Regions from separate parts of the Streptomyces sp. NPDC104581 genome, predicted to be linked through region 1. Evidence: riboswitches for the same ligand, from Rfam matches in the RefSeq annotation. Region 1 holds a riboswitch; each other region holds the start of a gene.
The links. Region 1 has a riboswitch for cyclic di-AMP ahead of ACZ61E_RS09550 (transglycosylase family protein). Riboswitches for the same ligand answer to the same signal wherever they lie in the genome.

Region 1 (3,681 bases):
GTCTGCTCGCCCAGAATCCTGATCTTGGTCGCGGTGGAGAACCGGTCCCGGTTCGCGGCCATGGTCCCGCCTCCCTCAGAGGTCCGAGCGGGCCCCGTACCTCTGGTACTGCCGTTACCGCCTCTGTACGCGCGTACGTCCCCGGACACGGTACGGGACCGGGGACGGGGACGTACGCACGACTGGCTGTGCCGGTCAGTCCTTGAAGCGGGGGAACGCGCTGCGGCCCGCGTACACGGCCGCGTCGTCCAGGATCTCCTCGATGCGCAGGAGCTGGTTGTACTTGGCGACGCGCTCGGAGCGGGCCGGGGCGCCGGTCTTGATCTGGCCGCAGTTGGTGGCGACGGCGAGGTCGGCGATCGTGACGTCCTCGGTCTCGCCGGAGCGGTGCGACATCATGCACTTGAAGCCGCTGCGCTGCGCCAGCTCGACGGCGTCCAGGGTCTCGGTCAGCGAACCGATCTGGTTGACCTTCACGAGCAGGGCGTTGGCGGAGCCCTCCTCGATACCGCGGGCCAAGCGCTCGGGGTTGGTGACGAAGAGGTCGTCGCCGACGATCTGGACCTTGGTGCCCAGCTTCTCGTTGAGGACCTTCCAGCCGGCCCAGTCGTCCTCGAAGAGCGGGTCCTCGATGGAGACCAGCGGGTACGAGGCGACGAGCTCCGCGTAGTACTCGGTCATCTCGGCGGCCGAGCGGGACTTGCCCTCGAACTCGTACGAGCCGTCCTTGTGGAACTCGGAGGCCGCCACGTCGAGCGCGAGCGCGATGTCCTTGCCCGGGGCGTAGCCGGCTTCCTTGATGGCCACGAGGATCAGGTCGAGCGCGGCGCGGTTGGACTCCAGGTTCGGCGCGAAGCCGCCCTCGTCGCCGAGGCCCGTGGAGAGCCCCTTCTCCTTCAGGACCTTCTTCAGCGTGTGGTAGACCTCGGCGCCCCAGCGCAGGGCCTCGGAGAACGACTCGGCGCCGATCGGCGCGATCATGAACTCCTGGATGTCCACGTTGGAGTCCGCGTGCGAACCGCCGTTGAGGATGTTCATCATCGGCACGGGCAGCAGGTGCGCGTTCGGACCGCCGAGGTAGCGGAACAGCGGCAGGTCGGACGCCTCGGAGGCGGCGTGCGCCACGGCGAGCGAGACGCCGAGGATGGCGTTGGCGCCGAGCGAGGACTTGTCGGGCGTCGCGTCCAGGTCGAACATCGCCTGGTCGATCAGCCGCTGCTCGGTGGCGTCGTAGCCGACCAGCTCCGGGCCGATCTGCTCGATGACGGCGAGGACGGCCTTCTCGACACCCTTGCCCTGGTAGCGGTTCGGGTCACCGTCACGGAGTTCGAGGGCCTCGAACGCGCCGGTGGAGGCACCGGAGGGGACAGCAGCACGGCCGGTGCTGCCGTCGTCGAGGCCGACCTCGACCTCGACCGTTGGGTTGCCTCGGGAGTCAAGGATTTCCCGGGCTACGACGACGTCGATGGACGGCACGAGCATCTCCTTCTGGGATGTGACGCGTTGGTGCGGGGCCTCATTGGTCCTGCGGCATGAGCCTAACCGGCTCCCGGGCGAGGGTCGGCCGATGCCCGCCCGCTGGGACGAAAAGAGTCCGGAATGCACGATGTGCGGCGAATGTCGCACCGGAGTCACGCCGATTCACCCGGCGGACGGACCCCGGCCCCGGACCCGGCGCGTCCGGGGGGAGTGAGGCGCGCCGGGCCGGGGCCGGGGTTCCGGGGAAGGGTCAGCTCAGGTGGAGCTGCTGACCCGGGAAGATGACATCGGCCTTCTCGACGATGTCCTTGTTCAGCTTGAACAGCTTCTTCCAGCCGCCTTCGACCTTCTCGGCCTCGGCGATCTTGGAGAGGGTGTCACCGGCCTTGACCTTGTACTCGCCGTCGCCCTTCTTGACCGGGCCGCGCGTCTCGCCACGCGAGGCGGGCTGCTCCTGCTCGGTGCGCGGCTCGGCCTTCCGCGGGGCCGGCTGCGCCTCGGGGGCGGACTGCTCCGGGGCCGCTTCGGCGGAGCCGGCGTCGTTCGAGGCGTTGGACAGGCCGACGCCGCAGCTCGGCCAGGCACCCTTGCCCTGGCCCGCCAGGACCTTCTCGGCGATCTGTATCTGCTGGGCCTTCGACGCCTGGTCGGCGCTGGAGGCGAAGGCGCTGCCGCCGTACGCGGCCCAGGTGGAGGCGGAGAACTGGAGGCCGCCGTAGTAGCCGTTGCCGGTGTTGATCGACCAGTTGCCGCCGGACTCGCACTGGGCGACGGCGTCCCACTCGGCGGTGGTGGCGGCGGAGGCGGAGGTGGCGCCGAGCAGCGGGGCCGCGACAGCGGCACCGGTGATGCCGGCGAGGGTGGCGTAGCGGACGGTCCTGGAGGGACGGCGGTGCTTGCCCTTGCCTGAGTTGCTGGAAAACAGCATGCGTGATCTCCTCACCGACGCCTGCGAGGTGAGCTGTCGGGTTCGGGCCAAGTGAGTTGCCCGGCCGCGCCGCCGGAGAACGTCTTCACGTCCTCCCGCGCACGGCTGCACCCCGAGCCGGCCGTGATGACCGGCACTTACCTTGGGTCCCCCGCTCCTGCCTTCGGCGCTTGACGCGACGAGTACTCCCCCCGACCGACGGCAGGATTCGGCGTGACGGTCGACGGTGCCCGCGGTGCGAGCGGTTAAGACGTTAAACACAGGCATCCCGGATGTTCAAAGACGGAACATCCGGGATGATTCGCCCGTCCCGCCCCGAGGAAACCTCTGTTTACGCAGGTCGGAAAGGACGTGGGGTGAGTTGCCGGGCAGACCGTGTCAGTTGGGGCGAAGAGACGCTTGTCTCACTTGCGCAGATACGGACATAGTCCGCCTAACTACCCCTGACCCACGGCCAGATCGAGGCTCTGGCCCGGCAGGATCAGATCGGCGTCGGAGCCCACGACCTCACGGTTCGCCTCGTACAGGGCGGGCCAGCCACCCTCCACCTTCTGCTCGTCCGCGATGGCCCACAGGTTGTCGCCGGAGCGGACGGTGTACGAGCCCTCGGCGGCGGCGTCGTCGCGTGCCGAACCGTCACCCCGTGAGGCATGACGACCGCTATCACGCGCCTCGCCGGACGTGCCGGGATCGCCCGCCTCCGCCGAGGCGTCAGAACCGCCCGAACCGTCCGCCGACTCCGGCGAACCGGTCGTCGCGTCGCTCTCGGGGGCCGGCTCGCCGCGGTGCTTGCCCTTGCCCGTGCCGGCCTCGGTGCTCGGCCGCGCGCTCGACTCCCCCGTGCCGGGCTTCTCGCCGCCGGCGGCGGAGTCACGGCCGAACTGACCGGAGGGGGGCACCGACTCGGGAGCGGCGGGCAGGACGGCCGTCTCGGTCGGCTCGGGCTCGGGCTCGGCGGGCGTCTCCGGCTCCTCGGTGGCACCGCCGGAGGGCTCACCGTCCGGAGCGCTGTCGGCGTCCGCCGTGAGACCGGTGATCAGCGCGCACGTCGGCCACGCGGTCGGCCCCTGCGCGTCGAGGATCTTCTCCGCGACGGCGATCTGCTGGCTGCGGCTGGCCTGGTCGGGGCTGGGCGCGTACGCCGTACCGCCGAAGTCCGCCCAGGCGTCCTGGGAGATCTGGAGTCCGCCGTAGTACCCGTTGCCGAGGTCGGCGCTCCACATGCCGCCGCTCTCGCACTCGGCGACCCGGTCCCAGGTGGTGGCGTCGGCCGC
Region 2 (3,681 bases), on a different contig from region 1:
CGCCGCTGCCACTTCGTCCCGGCGGAGCTGGGCAACCTCTACGACGGCTCGTACCGCGCGGCCCTGGAGCCGCGCGTGTGCCCGCTGGCGACGTGCGACTGCCACATCGGCTACGTCCACCTGGAGACGCTGCCGCTGTACGACGTCTTCGCGGGCGGCGTCCTGGAACGGATACCGGCGGCGCCGGCCCGGTGACGGGTCACCGGTGAAGGGGCGTCAGTGCCGCGCCAGCGGCAGCAGGTCCGGGCGTTTGGCGACCGTGTGGTCACCCGAGGATTCACCGCGCAGCCGGCGGCCGATCCACGGGACCAGGTATTCGCGCGCCCACTGCATGTCGTCGCGGCGCACCTCCAGCGTGCCGCGCGGGGGCAGCGGCGGCCACGGCTGGTCCGGGTCGGCCGGGACGTCGAGGCCGAGGACCTGGGCGGCGCGCAGGGCGACGCGGGTGTGGCCCTCCGGGGACAGATGCAGCCGGTCGCCGTCCCAGGCACGGCGGTCCTGGACGGAGCGCAGTGACCACAGGTCCAGGACCGGGCAGTCGTGGCGGTCGGCGATGGAACGGACATGGGCGGTGAACGTGGCCATCTTGCCGCGCAGATGGCGCAGCACCGGCACGCCGCGGGTGTCGAACCCGGTGGGGACCATGACCGTGCCGACCGCGCTCGTCAGGTCCGCCAGCGCGCGTTCGAAGCGTTCGGCGACGTCGTCGGGGTCGCTGCCGGGCCTGATGATGTCGTTGCCGCCGGCGCAGAAGGTCACCAGGTCCGGGGCGAGTTGCCTGGCGCGCGGGATCTGCTCGGCCACGATCTGGTCGAGCAGCCGTCCTCGTACGGCGAGGTTGGCGTACCGGAACGACCCGTGGTCCGGGTCGTCGACGGCCGCACCGTCGGGTGTCCGGTCGGCGAGCAGTACGGCGAGCCGGTCGGCCCAGCCGACATACACTCCGCCCGGTCCGGGATCGCCGACGCCTTCGGTGAAACTGTCACCGACGGCGGCGTACGACCCGAAGAACTTGCCTGTTTCTCTTCTCGAATCGTCAGCCACAGCGGAACATCCTTCACCCGCGTATGTGACCTACGCGACCGTAAGGAGAGGTTGACGCCGGTGAGAAACACCACCGGTCAAAATTCGTTCAAGCCGGAATAGCGAAAAGGCCGTTGACGGGCACCCGGGGTGCCGGCCAACGGCCTTTTCCGGTGCGGTCGAACCGGTCAGATGGAAACGCCGTGCTCGCGCAGGTACGCCAGCGGGTCGACGTCCGAGCCGTAACTCGGGCCGGTGCGGATCTCGAAGTGCAGGTGCGGTCCCGTGGAGTTGCCGGTGGAACCGGAGAGGCCGATCTGGTCGCCGCCCGCGACGGTCTGGCCCGCGGTGACGGCGAGCGAGGAAAGGTGGGCGTACTGCGAGTACTGGCCGTCGTCGTGCTTGATGACGACCTCGTTGCCGTAGGACCCGGCCCAGCCGGCCGAGACGACGGTGCCGGGGCCGACCGCCTTGACGGTGGTGCCCGTGGCGGCCGCGAAGTCGACACCGGTGTGGTAGCCGCTGGCCCAGCTGCCGCCGGCCGCGCGGTAGGCGGTGGTGGCGCTCGCGCCGTCGACGGGCGCGGTGTACCCGGAGCTGCCGCTCTGGGCGGCGGGCTCGTTCGCCGAGGTGGTGTCGGCCTCCGGCGCGGGCTCGGCCGGCGCGGGTTCGGCCGGGGCCGGCTTCTCCGGGGTGGTCCGGGCCTTGCCCTCGGAGGACGCCTTGCTCTTCGCGCCGATGGTGAGCTTCAGGCCCGGGTGGATCAGCGACGGGTCGTCGCCGACGGCCGCGCGGTTGTCCTTGTACAGCTTGTGCCAGCCGCCGCTGACCTTCTGCGTCGCGGCGATCTTGGCGAGGTAGTCGCCGGCCTTGACCGAGTACGTCTTGACGGTCTTGGCGGTGGCGGCCTGCTTGGGCGTCTGCGTGGCGGGGGCGGCGTGCGCGGCGCGCTCCGGCGCGACGGACGGGGCGGCGGCCTGTTCGGCGGCGTGCGCGCCGGTGGCACCGATGAGCGGAATTGCGATGGCGGCGCCACCCGTTCCGGCGGCGACGAATCCGCGGGTGATCGGGTTGGTCCTCGGACGACGGTGCTTACCCTTTCCGGGCATGGCGGATTCCTCTCCGGCGCCTGCGAGGTGAGCTGTCGGGTTCGGGCTGGAGATGCCCGGCCGCGCCGTGACGCGACTTCACCCCGAGCCGTTCCGGAAGTCCGGACCGGCGTACTACCTGGGTCCCCCGCTCCTGCCACACGTGGATGGGTGCTGGGTGGATGCGGATTCCGAACGGCGGCAGGATTCGGCGATCCGCTCGGATTGCGGTGACGGTAAGCCGCGTGCACCGACGCGGACAAGCCGTCGTATTCCTCCGGCAATACGTCGTCGAATACCGGTCTCCGTGAGTGGTCACCCTGCGTGGATTACGGATCTTCGAATTCCGTGCGCCGCCCCAATTCCCCTTCCCGGCGCCGCCACACACCGTCACGGATATGATCTGGCTCACCAGCCGTGGACGATCTGCCCCCATCTCACCCGCGAACAGGGCACGTTGGGTTGAATCCTCCAATACGGACAGAAGCCGCAATCGCGCAGTGATCTCGCCGGAAACCGATGTCGTAAAGTCGGAGCGCGACAGCGTCGGCGACGAGCGCCGGCCGCAGACGCGGAGGAGCTCACGTGACGCACGAGGTGCCGCAGCCGGTCCCGACGACCGAGCCCGAACTGGCCGGTGTACGCAACTTCCGCGACGTGGGCGGCCTGCCGACCTCCGACGGACGGCGCGTGCGGTACGGCCGGCTCTTCCGCAGCGGTCATCTCGCGCACGCCACGGCCGAGGACACCGCGTTCCTCACGTCACTGGAACTGCACACGGTCTTCGACTTCCGCAACGCGGCCGACCAGAAGCTGGACGGTCTGGACGTCGAGCTGATCGGCGTACGCAATGTGAACATCCCGCTCACCGACCCGGCCGACGGGACCGAGTTCTGGAAGATGGTCCGCGACGGGGATCTCGACCAGCTCCGGTCGATCCTCGCCGACGGCAAGGGCGTGGCCCGGATGTCCGCTTCGTACCGTTCGATCATTCTGGACCGCACCGCCGAGCACCGGCGCGTGCTGCACGCCCTGGCCGAGGAGAGCCTGCCCGCCCTGATGCACTGCGCCGCGGGCAAGGACCGGGCCGGTCTCTCCATCGCCGTGTCGCTGCTCGCCGTGGGGGTGGAGCGGGACGCGATCGAGGCGGACTACCTGAAGTCGAACGAGCCGCACCGCAGGTACCGGGTACGCCGCAGCGGCACGGCGCCGGACGGGACCTCGCCCGAGGTGATGGAGCTGCTGGCGCCGCTGTTCGACGCGCGGGCCGAGTACCTCGAAACGGCCTTCACGACGATGGAGGAGACGTGGGGCAGCATCGACCGCTACCTCACGGACGGCCTGGGCCTGACGGACGAGAGGCGCGAGCGGCTGCGGAGCCGTCTGGTCGACGAGACGTAGCACGTCCGGCCCGCCCGGACAGACCCTAGCGGCCCTGCGCGCCCGCCTCGAAGAGCAGGTAGAGGAAGCCGGCCAGGACATGGCCGGCCACGAGGTAGGCGAAGAGGCGGATGGCGAGGCCGCGCGGGAAGTTGCGCTCCTCGTCCATGACGGGCTCGGCGGCCGTCTC
Region 3 (3,681 bases), on a different contig from region 1:
GCCGACGGCGCGTTCGTGCAGAAACTGGATCTGTCGTCCAAGCACAGCTGGCTGTACGGCAACACCGACGACCCCGAGTCGCTGACCAACACGCCCCAGGCGGACGCCCGCAGACTCTTCGACGAGTCGCACGCGCTGCTGGAGAAGAGCTATCCGGCGGGCACCGAGTTCAAGCTCCAGCGCGACGCGGACGACGACGCGTCCTTCTACATCGTCGACCTGATCGATCTGGAGCAGGTGGCGCCCCCGGCCGCCAAGCCCGCCGAGTGCACCTCCATCACCGAGTACGGTGCCGTCCCCGACGACGGGAACGACGACACCGAGGCCATCCAGGACGCGGTCACCGCCGACCAGAACGGCGACATCGACTGCGTCTGGATCCCCGCGGGCCAGTGGCGTCAGGAGCAGAAGATCCTGACCGACGACCCCGACAACCAGGGGCAGTTCAACCAGATCGGCATCAGCGACGTCTCGATCCGCGGCGCGGGCATGTGGCACTCACAGCTCTACACGCTCACCGAGCCGCAGAACGCCGGCGGCATCAACCACCCGCACGAGGGCAACTTCGGCTTCGACATCGACGACAACACGCAAATCTCCGACATCGCCATCTTCGGCTCCGGCCGGATCCGCGGCGGCGGAGGCGCCGAGGGCGGTGTGGGCCTCAACGGCCGCTTCGGACAGGACACCAAGATCTCCAACGTCTGGATCGAGCACGCCAACGTGGGCGTCTGGGTCGGCCGGGACTACGACAACATCCCGGCGCTCTGGGGTCCGGCCGACGGCCTTGAGTTCAGCGGCATGCGGATCCGCAACACCTACGCCGACGGCATCAACTTCACCAACGGCACCCGCAATTCACTGGTGAACAATTCCTCCTTCCGTACCACGGGTGACGATTCGCTCGCCGTCTGGGCCAGTCGATACGTCAAGGACCCGGCGGTGGACATCGCGCACGACAACTCGTTCACCAACAACACCATTCAGTTGCCCTGGCGCGCCAACGGCGTCGCGATATACGGCGGTTACGGCAACAAGGTGCAGAACAACCTGATCGCCGATACGGCCAACTACCCTGGAATCATGCTCGCGACGGACCACGATCCGCTGCCCTTCTCGGGCGAGACCCTGCTCACCGGAAACGCGCTGCACCGCACCGGCGGCGCTTTCTGGAACGAGGACCAGGAGTTCGGCGCGATCACGATTTTCCCGGCGAGCCGCGACATCACCGGGGTGAAGATCAGGGACACCGAGATCTCCGACTCGACGTATGACGGCATTCAGTTCAAGAACGGCGGCGGCAACGTCCCCGACGTCGAGATCAGCGGTGTGTCGATCGACAGGTCGAACAACGGTTCCGGCATCCTCGCGATGGGCGGCGCCCGCGGCAACGCGACGCTCACGGACGTGACCATCACCAACTCGGCCGAGGGAGACGTGCTGGTCGAGCCGGGATCGAGCTTCGTGATCACGGGCGGTCCCGGCGCCGGGCGAACGGCCGGCTGACACCCCGTCGACGGCGGGGCGGGAGCCCCGCGGCGCGCCTTCCGTACGGCTCTGTGAGGGGAGCCGTACGGAAGGCGCTTTTCTGACACAAAGTGCATATCGCCAAAGGTGGAAGATTGTATTTTGTCCGCTTTGCGGAGCGGGTGTTATGTGCGCTCAGGAACCAACTTGTCCCTTTCTGGGCCGTGTTGTCGCCGGGCGGTTGCATCAATAGTCCGTGATGTGTGTCACAGATTTGGCGGGTGTGTTTCTCCCGTGTCCGTTCCCACCTCCCGTGCGGGAAAGGAAAGTTGAGGGTCCGTACCGCCGGGCGGGAATTCGAATTGTTCGCCATTGGATCAGTGAATGGCGGGGTGCGGTGAATTCAGGACTTGTTTCGCCCGGACGTTCTCGCTTACGTTCTCGTCATTCCGGGCGGAACGCCGAATCCTGCCGCTGCCCGGAAACCGCACCCACCCATTCACGTACGGCAGGAGCGGGGGACCCAGGTAAGTCGCCGGTCCGGCAATGCCGGACCGGCTCGGGGTGAAGCCGCGCCGAAAGCGCGGCCGGGCATCTCCCGCCCGAACCCGACAGCTCACCTCGCAGGCGACGGAGAGGATTTCGTCATGCCCGCACCGGGTAAGCACCGCCGTTCCCGCACCAGTCCGCTCGCCCGCCGCCTCATCGCCCTCGGCACCGGCAGCGCCGCACTCGCCCTGCCCCTGGTGGCCGCCACCACGGCGGGCGCCGCCCCCGCCCCGCAGCAGCCCGTCAAGGCCCCGACGGCCGCCACGGCCGCCGCGAAGGTGACCCACACCGTCGCGAAGGGCGAATCGCTGGCCAAGATCGCGGACGCCCGTTCCGTGAGCGGTGGCTGGAAGGCTCTGTACAAGACCAACCGCGCCGCCGTCGGCGAGGACCCGTCGCTGATACACCCCGGCCTGAAGCTGAAGCTCTCGGGCAAGCCGAAGGCGGCGGCCCCGACCGCGTCGACCGAGAACGCGCCGGGCGAGACCGGCGAAGCCGTCGAGACGGCCGCGAAGTCGTACACCAACGACCTCGACGGCTGGATCCGCGAGGCGCTGGACGTCATGGCGCAGAACGGCATCCCCGGTTCGTACGACGGGATCCACCGCAACATCATGCGCGAGTCCGGTGGCAACCCCCAGGCCATCAACAACTGGGACTCCAACGCGGCGGCCGGCACGCCGTCGAAGGGCCTGCTCCAGGTCATCGCCCCGACCTTCGAGGCGTACCACGTGCCCGGCACCGCGACCGACCCGTACGACCCGGTCGCGAACATCACGGCGGCGTGCAACTACGCGGCCGACCGCTACGGCTCGATCGACAACGTGAACGGCCCCTACTGATCGGGACGGTCATGGCGTGACCCCGAGGCCGGACGGACTGCGCGGAGCAGCCCGCCCGGCCTCGGGCTGTCCGCCGTCCGGGCCGGGCCGGGGCGGGCCGATGCGACGCCGTCCGGCGGCTCAGGAGGGACCGGCCGCCCCGCCGTCCCGGGCGTCCGCGGGCCCCGCCGCCAAGTCCGCCGCCAGGTCCCGCACCCGCGCCCGCCACGCCGCCTCCGCCGCCTCCGCGTCGAAGTCGTGCGGGCCCGTCTGGGTGAGGACCAGCCGGGGCCCGTGCCCCGTCCCGGCGCGCAGCTCCCAGCGGACCTCGCCCTCCGGCTGCCAGGCGTACGCGAGGACCTCCGGCGCCCGTACGTCCGTGACCGGCCCCGCCGGGATCTCGCCGGCCGTGAAGCCGGGCGGCGCCGGTGAACCGGTCAACGGCTCCGCCCCACCGGTCAGTCGGGCCCAGACGACCTCCGCGGGCCGGACGAGCTGGCGCTCGAACCGGACCCGGCGCCCGCCGTCCTCCGTCTTCTCGACGCGCCCCCGCGTCAGCTCGCCGAACCGGGCCATGTACACCTCGTGCAGCGTGCCCCGTGTGTCCCGCCCCACGTCCACGGGCCGCCCCGCGAGCAGTCGCTCCAGCGCGGTGACGCAGACCTGCCAGCCGGACGCGAAGCTCGCCGCCCCGAAACGGTCGCCGAAGGTGTGGACGAGGCTGAGCCGCGAGCCGTCCCCGTCCGGTGCGATCTCCCAGCGCAGATGGTCCTCGCCCCAGGTGAAGGCGAAGAGGCGCGGCTCGTCGACGTCGGTGACCCGCCCGGTCATGGCCGGGCCGGGA
Region 4 (3,681 bases), on a different contig from region 1:
CCTCGACCCGTACTCCAAGCTCTTCGAGGGCCGGATCGTCTTCCTCGGCACCGCCCTGGACGACACCTCGGCGAACGACGTGATCGCCCAGCTGCTCCAGCTCGAATACTCGGCCCCCGGCCAGGACATCGCCCTCTACATCAACTCCCCCGGCGGCTCACTCGGCGCGATGTCCGCCGTGTACGACACGATGCAGGTCGTCGGCTGCGACGTGGCGACCACCTGTCTCGGCCAGGCGGTGTCGACCGCCGCCGTCCTGCTGGCCGCCGGGGCTCCCGGCAAGCGGATGACACTGCCCGGCGCGCGCGTCGTGCTCCAGCAGCCGGGGATCGAGGAGCCCGTACGCGGCCAGCCGTCCGATCTCGCCATCCACGCCGAGGAGTTGCTGCGGCTGCGCGCACTGATGGCGGGCATGCTGGTGCGGCACACCGGCCGGAGCGCCGAGCGGATCGAGGCCGACATCGACCGGGACACCGTCTTCGACGCGGCCGGCGCCCTGGAGTACGGCCTGGTGGACCAGGTCGCCCAGGACCGCAGGGCGGCACTCGGCCTCAACTCCCCCCGGTGAGCGTCCGATGCTCCCACCGGAACTGCCGCCGCTGCCCGCGCTGACCCGCGCCGAGGGCGACTTCGTCGACAGCTATCTCCGGGTCGTCGACCTGGTGGGCCGGATCAACCCGTCGCGCGGCGACGACACGTACGGCGCGCTGCGCGCCGCACAGGCCCTGGTCGCCGGGGCCGCCGAACTGCGCGACGCGCTGACACTGATGCACGCCCGGGGCGAGCGCGAGTTGCACACCCCGACCCTGGACCGCGCGCTGCGGGTGCTCGACGGGGAGCGCAGGGCCGGGCGAGTCACCCTGCCGGCCGGCCCCGCGACTTGATACGGGCCGGACCCCACGCACCGGTGGGACGAAGCGAACAGACGCTCCGTCGCCCCGTACGGACGCGTCCGTACGGGAATCGCCCGCCCGTTCGGCGTATCGGCGTGTCCCTCGCGTCCGCGGCGGCGACTTGCGAGGGGCGATCGGCCGTCCGGCCGAAATGCGGCGCTGCGTCGCAGGTACAGCGCATGAGTGGTCATATCAGCCGTTCACCCAATCGCCCATGGCGACCCATACAGCCCAAGAGTGACGAGAGTCACATACCGTCGTTTCGGCTCGGAATTTCACTGAGGCCGCGTCAAGATCCCTGGGACGACAAGCCCCCGCCACCTCGGCGGGGCGGTCCGGGTGGACGCCGAGTCCTGCCGCCGCTCCGGATGACTGGTCGACACGAGTGGATCGGCAGGAGTGGAGGACCCGAGCAGTTCGGGGCGTTCCGAGCATGGACCGCCCCTCGGGGTGAAGCCGCGCACGCGGCCGGACATCTTCGCCTGTCCGAACCCGACAGGTCATCCTTCACAGGCGGCTGACGAAGGGTTGCGCATGTCCGCGCAGACGCATGTCCCGTCGCTGTTCTCCCGGGCCGGTACCGCATCGGCCCTCCTCGCCACCGTCGGTGGCGCGATGCTGGCGCCCGGCGCCGTGTCCGAGGCCCACGCCCGGCCCGCCGCCGCCGAGGCCCTCCATGTGGCCGCGTCCAAGAAGGGCGCGCCGTACAGGCACGGGGCGGCGGGACCGCACCGGTTCGACTGCTCGGGCCTGACGGTGTTCTCGTACAAGAAGGCGGGCAAGTCACTGCCGCGCACGGCGCAGCAGCAGTACAACACCTCGCGCCACATCCCGGCCGCCGGCCGCGAACGGGGCGACCTCGTCTTCTTCCACCAGGGCAACAGCGTCTACCACGTCGGGATCTACGCCGGGGCCGGCAAGATCTGGCACTCGCCGAAGTCGGGCCAGGTGGTGCGGCTGGAGCGCATCTGGTCCAAGGGCGTCTGGTACGGCCGCGTCGGCTGACACCGGTCGGCGGGTGCGCGACCCGCGCCGGCCCTCGTGCGGTGGGCGCGGTGGCCCGTTACGCGGTACGGCCGCCGGTCAGCCCTGCGCGGGAATCGTCCAGGGCAGGGTGATCCAGACCGTCTTGCCGCCGTCCGCGGTGGGCGTGACGGCCAGCCGGCCGCCGTACTCGGCGGTGAGCGCCCGGATGATGACCATGCCGCGGCCGTTGTCCTGCTGGACCGCGGCCGGGAGCCGGCGCGGCCACCGCGGATGGCTGTCGGTGACCCCGACGCGCAGCTGTTCGTCGCGTTCCAGGGTGATGTCGACGGTGAAGGTCGGTGATCTCCCGAAGGTGTGCTGCACGGCGTTGGACGCGAGTTCCGAGATGATCAGGCGAACCGTTTCGGCGGTTTCGGCTTCGCCGGGCAGACCCCACTCCGCGAGGACGCGCGCGACATATCTGCGGGCCTCCGGTACCGAGGCGGGATCGCTCGGCAGGGTGACGGATGCTTCCTGATGGTCTGCCATGGCGACGCTGTCCCTTTCCCACCGGGACGCAGACCGACCTACGGCAGATGCCCGCGAGTACGTCCCCGGATTGCGCTTCGCGACACACTGCCATCAACGGCACCCGGCGCACGGCCGATCCGCCCGGATACGGGCCCCGTTGTCGCTCTAAGCGGTGAACCCTGCTACGCGCAAACGTATTTGAGCGGGCTCAAGTATCCGGTCCCGGTGACCGAGGGGGGCAACTCGCGCGCGGGGAGGTCCCCCATGGGTCAGCCGGCCCGCCGGACGGCCCCGTCGGGCGCGGTGGCGGCGATCGTCGCGAGCGCGACGGCGATCTGCCGGTCCGTCAGGTCGGCGCGGGCCGTGAGCCGGATCCGGGAGATGCCGTCCGGCACCGACGGCGGCCGGAAGCAGCCGACCACCAGCCCCGCGGCCCGGCAGTCGGCGGCCCAGCGCACGGCCGCGTCCGGGGACGGAGCGCGGACGGAGACGACGGCCGCGTCCGGGCGTACGGCGGTCAGCCCCGCCCCGGTCAGCCCCTCGTGCAGCGCGTGGGCCACCGCACGCGCCCGGTCCGCCAGCGACGGGTCCGCGCGCAGCAGCCGCAGGCTCGCGAGCGCGGCGCCCGCGGCGGCCGGCGCCAGACCGGTGTCGAAGATGAACGACCGCGCGGTGTTGACGAGTTGGTCGATGACCCTGGCCGGTCCCAGGACCGCGCCGCCCTGGCTGCCGAGCGACTTGGAGAGGGTGACGGTGGCGACGGTCCCCGGATCGCCCGCCAGGCCCGCCGCGTGGACGGCGCCCCGGCCGCCCTCGCCCAGCACCCCGAGACCGTGCGCGTCGTCCACGAGCAGGGCGGCTCCCCGCGTGCGGCACACCCCGGCCAGCCGCGCGAGCGGCGCCGCGTCCCCGTCCACGGAGAACACCGAGTCGCTGACGGCCAGGGCCCGCGAGCCCGCGCGCGCTTCGAGCGTCTTGTCCACGGCCTCCGGGTCCGCGTGCGCCACGACGACGGTCTCGGCGCGCGAGAGACGGCAACCGTCCACGATGGAGGCGTGGTTGGCGGCGTCGGACACGATGAGCGAGCCGCGCCCGGTGAGCGCGGTGAGCGCCGCGAGGTTCGCGGCGTAGCCGGACGACAGGACCAGCGCGGCCTCGAAACCGCAGAACTCGGCCAGTTCGCGCTCCAGTTCGGCGTGCAGGGCGGTGGTTCCGGTGACCAGCCGGGAGCCGGTGGCGCCCGCGCCCCAGCGGCGTGCCGCGTCGGCCGCCGCGCCCGTCGTCACGGGGT

Region 2: it holds a riboswitch for cyclic di-AMP, as region 1 does, so the genes downstream of both, ACZ61E_RS12275 (peptidoglycan DD-metalloendopeptidase family protein) here and ACZ61E_RS09550 (transglycosylase family protein) in region 1, are expected to answer to the same signal.
Region 3: it holds a riboswitch for cyclic di-AMP, as region 1 does, so the genes downstream of both, ACZ61E_RS01890 (transglycosylase SLT domain-containing protein) here and ACZ61E_RS09550 (transglycosylase family protein) in region 1, are expected to answer to the same signal.
Region 4: it holds a riboswitch for cyclic di-AMP, as region 1 does, so the genes downstream of both, ACZ61E_RS23805 (C40 family peptidase) here and ACZ61E_RS09550 (transglycosylase family protein) in region 1, are expected to answer to the same signal.

The regions. Positions count from the first base shown of each region.
Region 1 is NZ_JBVJNN010000008.1:57,292-60,972, forward strand. Features, by position in the region: gene ACZ61E_RS09540 (FtsB family cell division protein) at 1-62, opposite strand, end outside; gene eno (phosphopyruvate hydratase) at 196-1,482, opposite strand; gene ACZ61E_RS09550 (transglycosylase family protein) at 1,730-2,407, opposite strand; cyclic di-AMP (ydaO/yuaA leader) riboswitch at 2,411-2,586, opposite strand; gene ACZ61E_RS09555 (transglycosylase family protein) at 2,845-3,681, opposite strand, start outside.
Region 2 is NZ_JBVJNN010000011.1:148,414-152,094, forward strand. Features, by position in the region: gene ACZ61E_RS12265 (STM4011 family radical SAM protein) at 1-195, shown strand, start outside; gene ACZ61E_RS12270 (SGNH/GDSL hydrolase family protein) at 217-1,044, opposite strand; gene ACZ61E_RS12275 (peptidoglycan DD-metalloendopeptidase family protein) at 1,212-2,132, opposite strand; cyclic di-AMP (ydaO/yuaA leader) riboswitch at 2,137-2,295, opposite strand; gene ACZ61E_RS12280 (tyrosine-protein phosphatase) at 2,709-3,512, shown strand; gene ACZ61E_RS12285 (DUF6126 family protein) at 3,538-3,681, opposite strand, start outside.
Region 3 is NZ_JBVJNN010000002.1:64,407-68,087, forward strand. Features, by position in the region: gene ACZ61E_RS01885 (right-handed parallel beta-helix repeat-containing protein) at 1-1,506, shown strand, start outside; cyclic di-AMP (ydaO/yuaA leader) riboswitch at 1,950-2,110, shown strand; gene ACZ61E_RS01890 (transglycosylase SLT domain-containing protein) at 2,115-2,858, shown strand; gene ACZ61E_RS01895 (SRPBCC family protein) at 2,979-3,681, opposite strand, start outside.
Region 4 is NZ_JBVJNN010000032.1:40,274-43,954, forward strand. Features, by position in the region: gene ACZ61E_RS23795 (ATP-dependent Clp protease proteolytic subunit) at 1-568, shown strand, start outside; gene ACZ61E_RS23800 (hypothetical protein) at 576-884, shown strand; cyclic di-AMP (ydaO/yuaA leader) riboswitch at 1,258-1,424, shown strand; gene ACZ61E_RS23805 (C40 family peptidase) at 1,428-1,898, shown strand; gene ACZ61E_RS23810 (ATP-binding protein) at 1,977-2,408, opposite strand; gene ACZ61E_RS23815 (8-amino-7-oxononanoate synthase) at 2,660-3,681, opposite strand, start outside.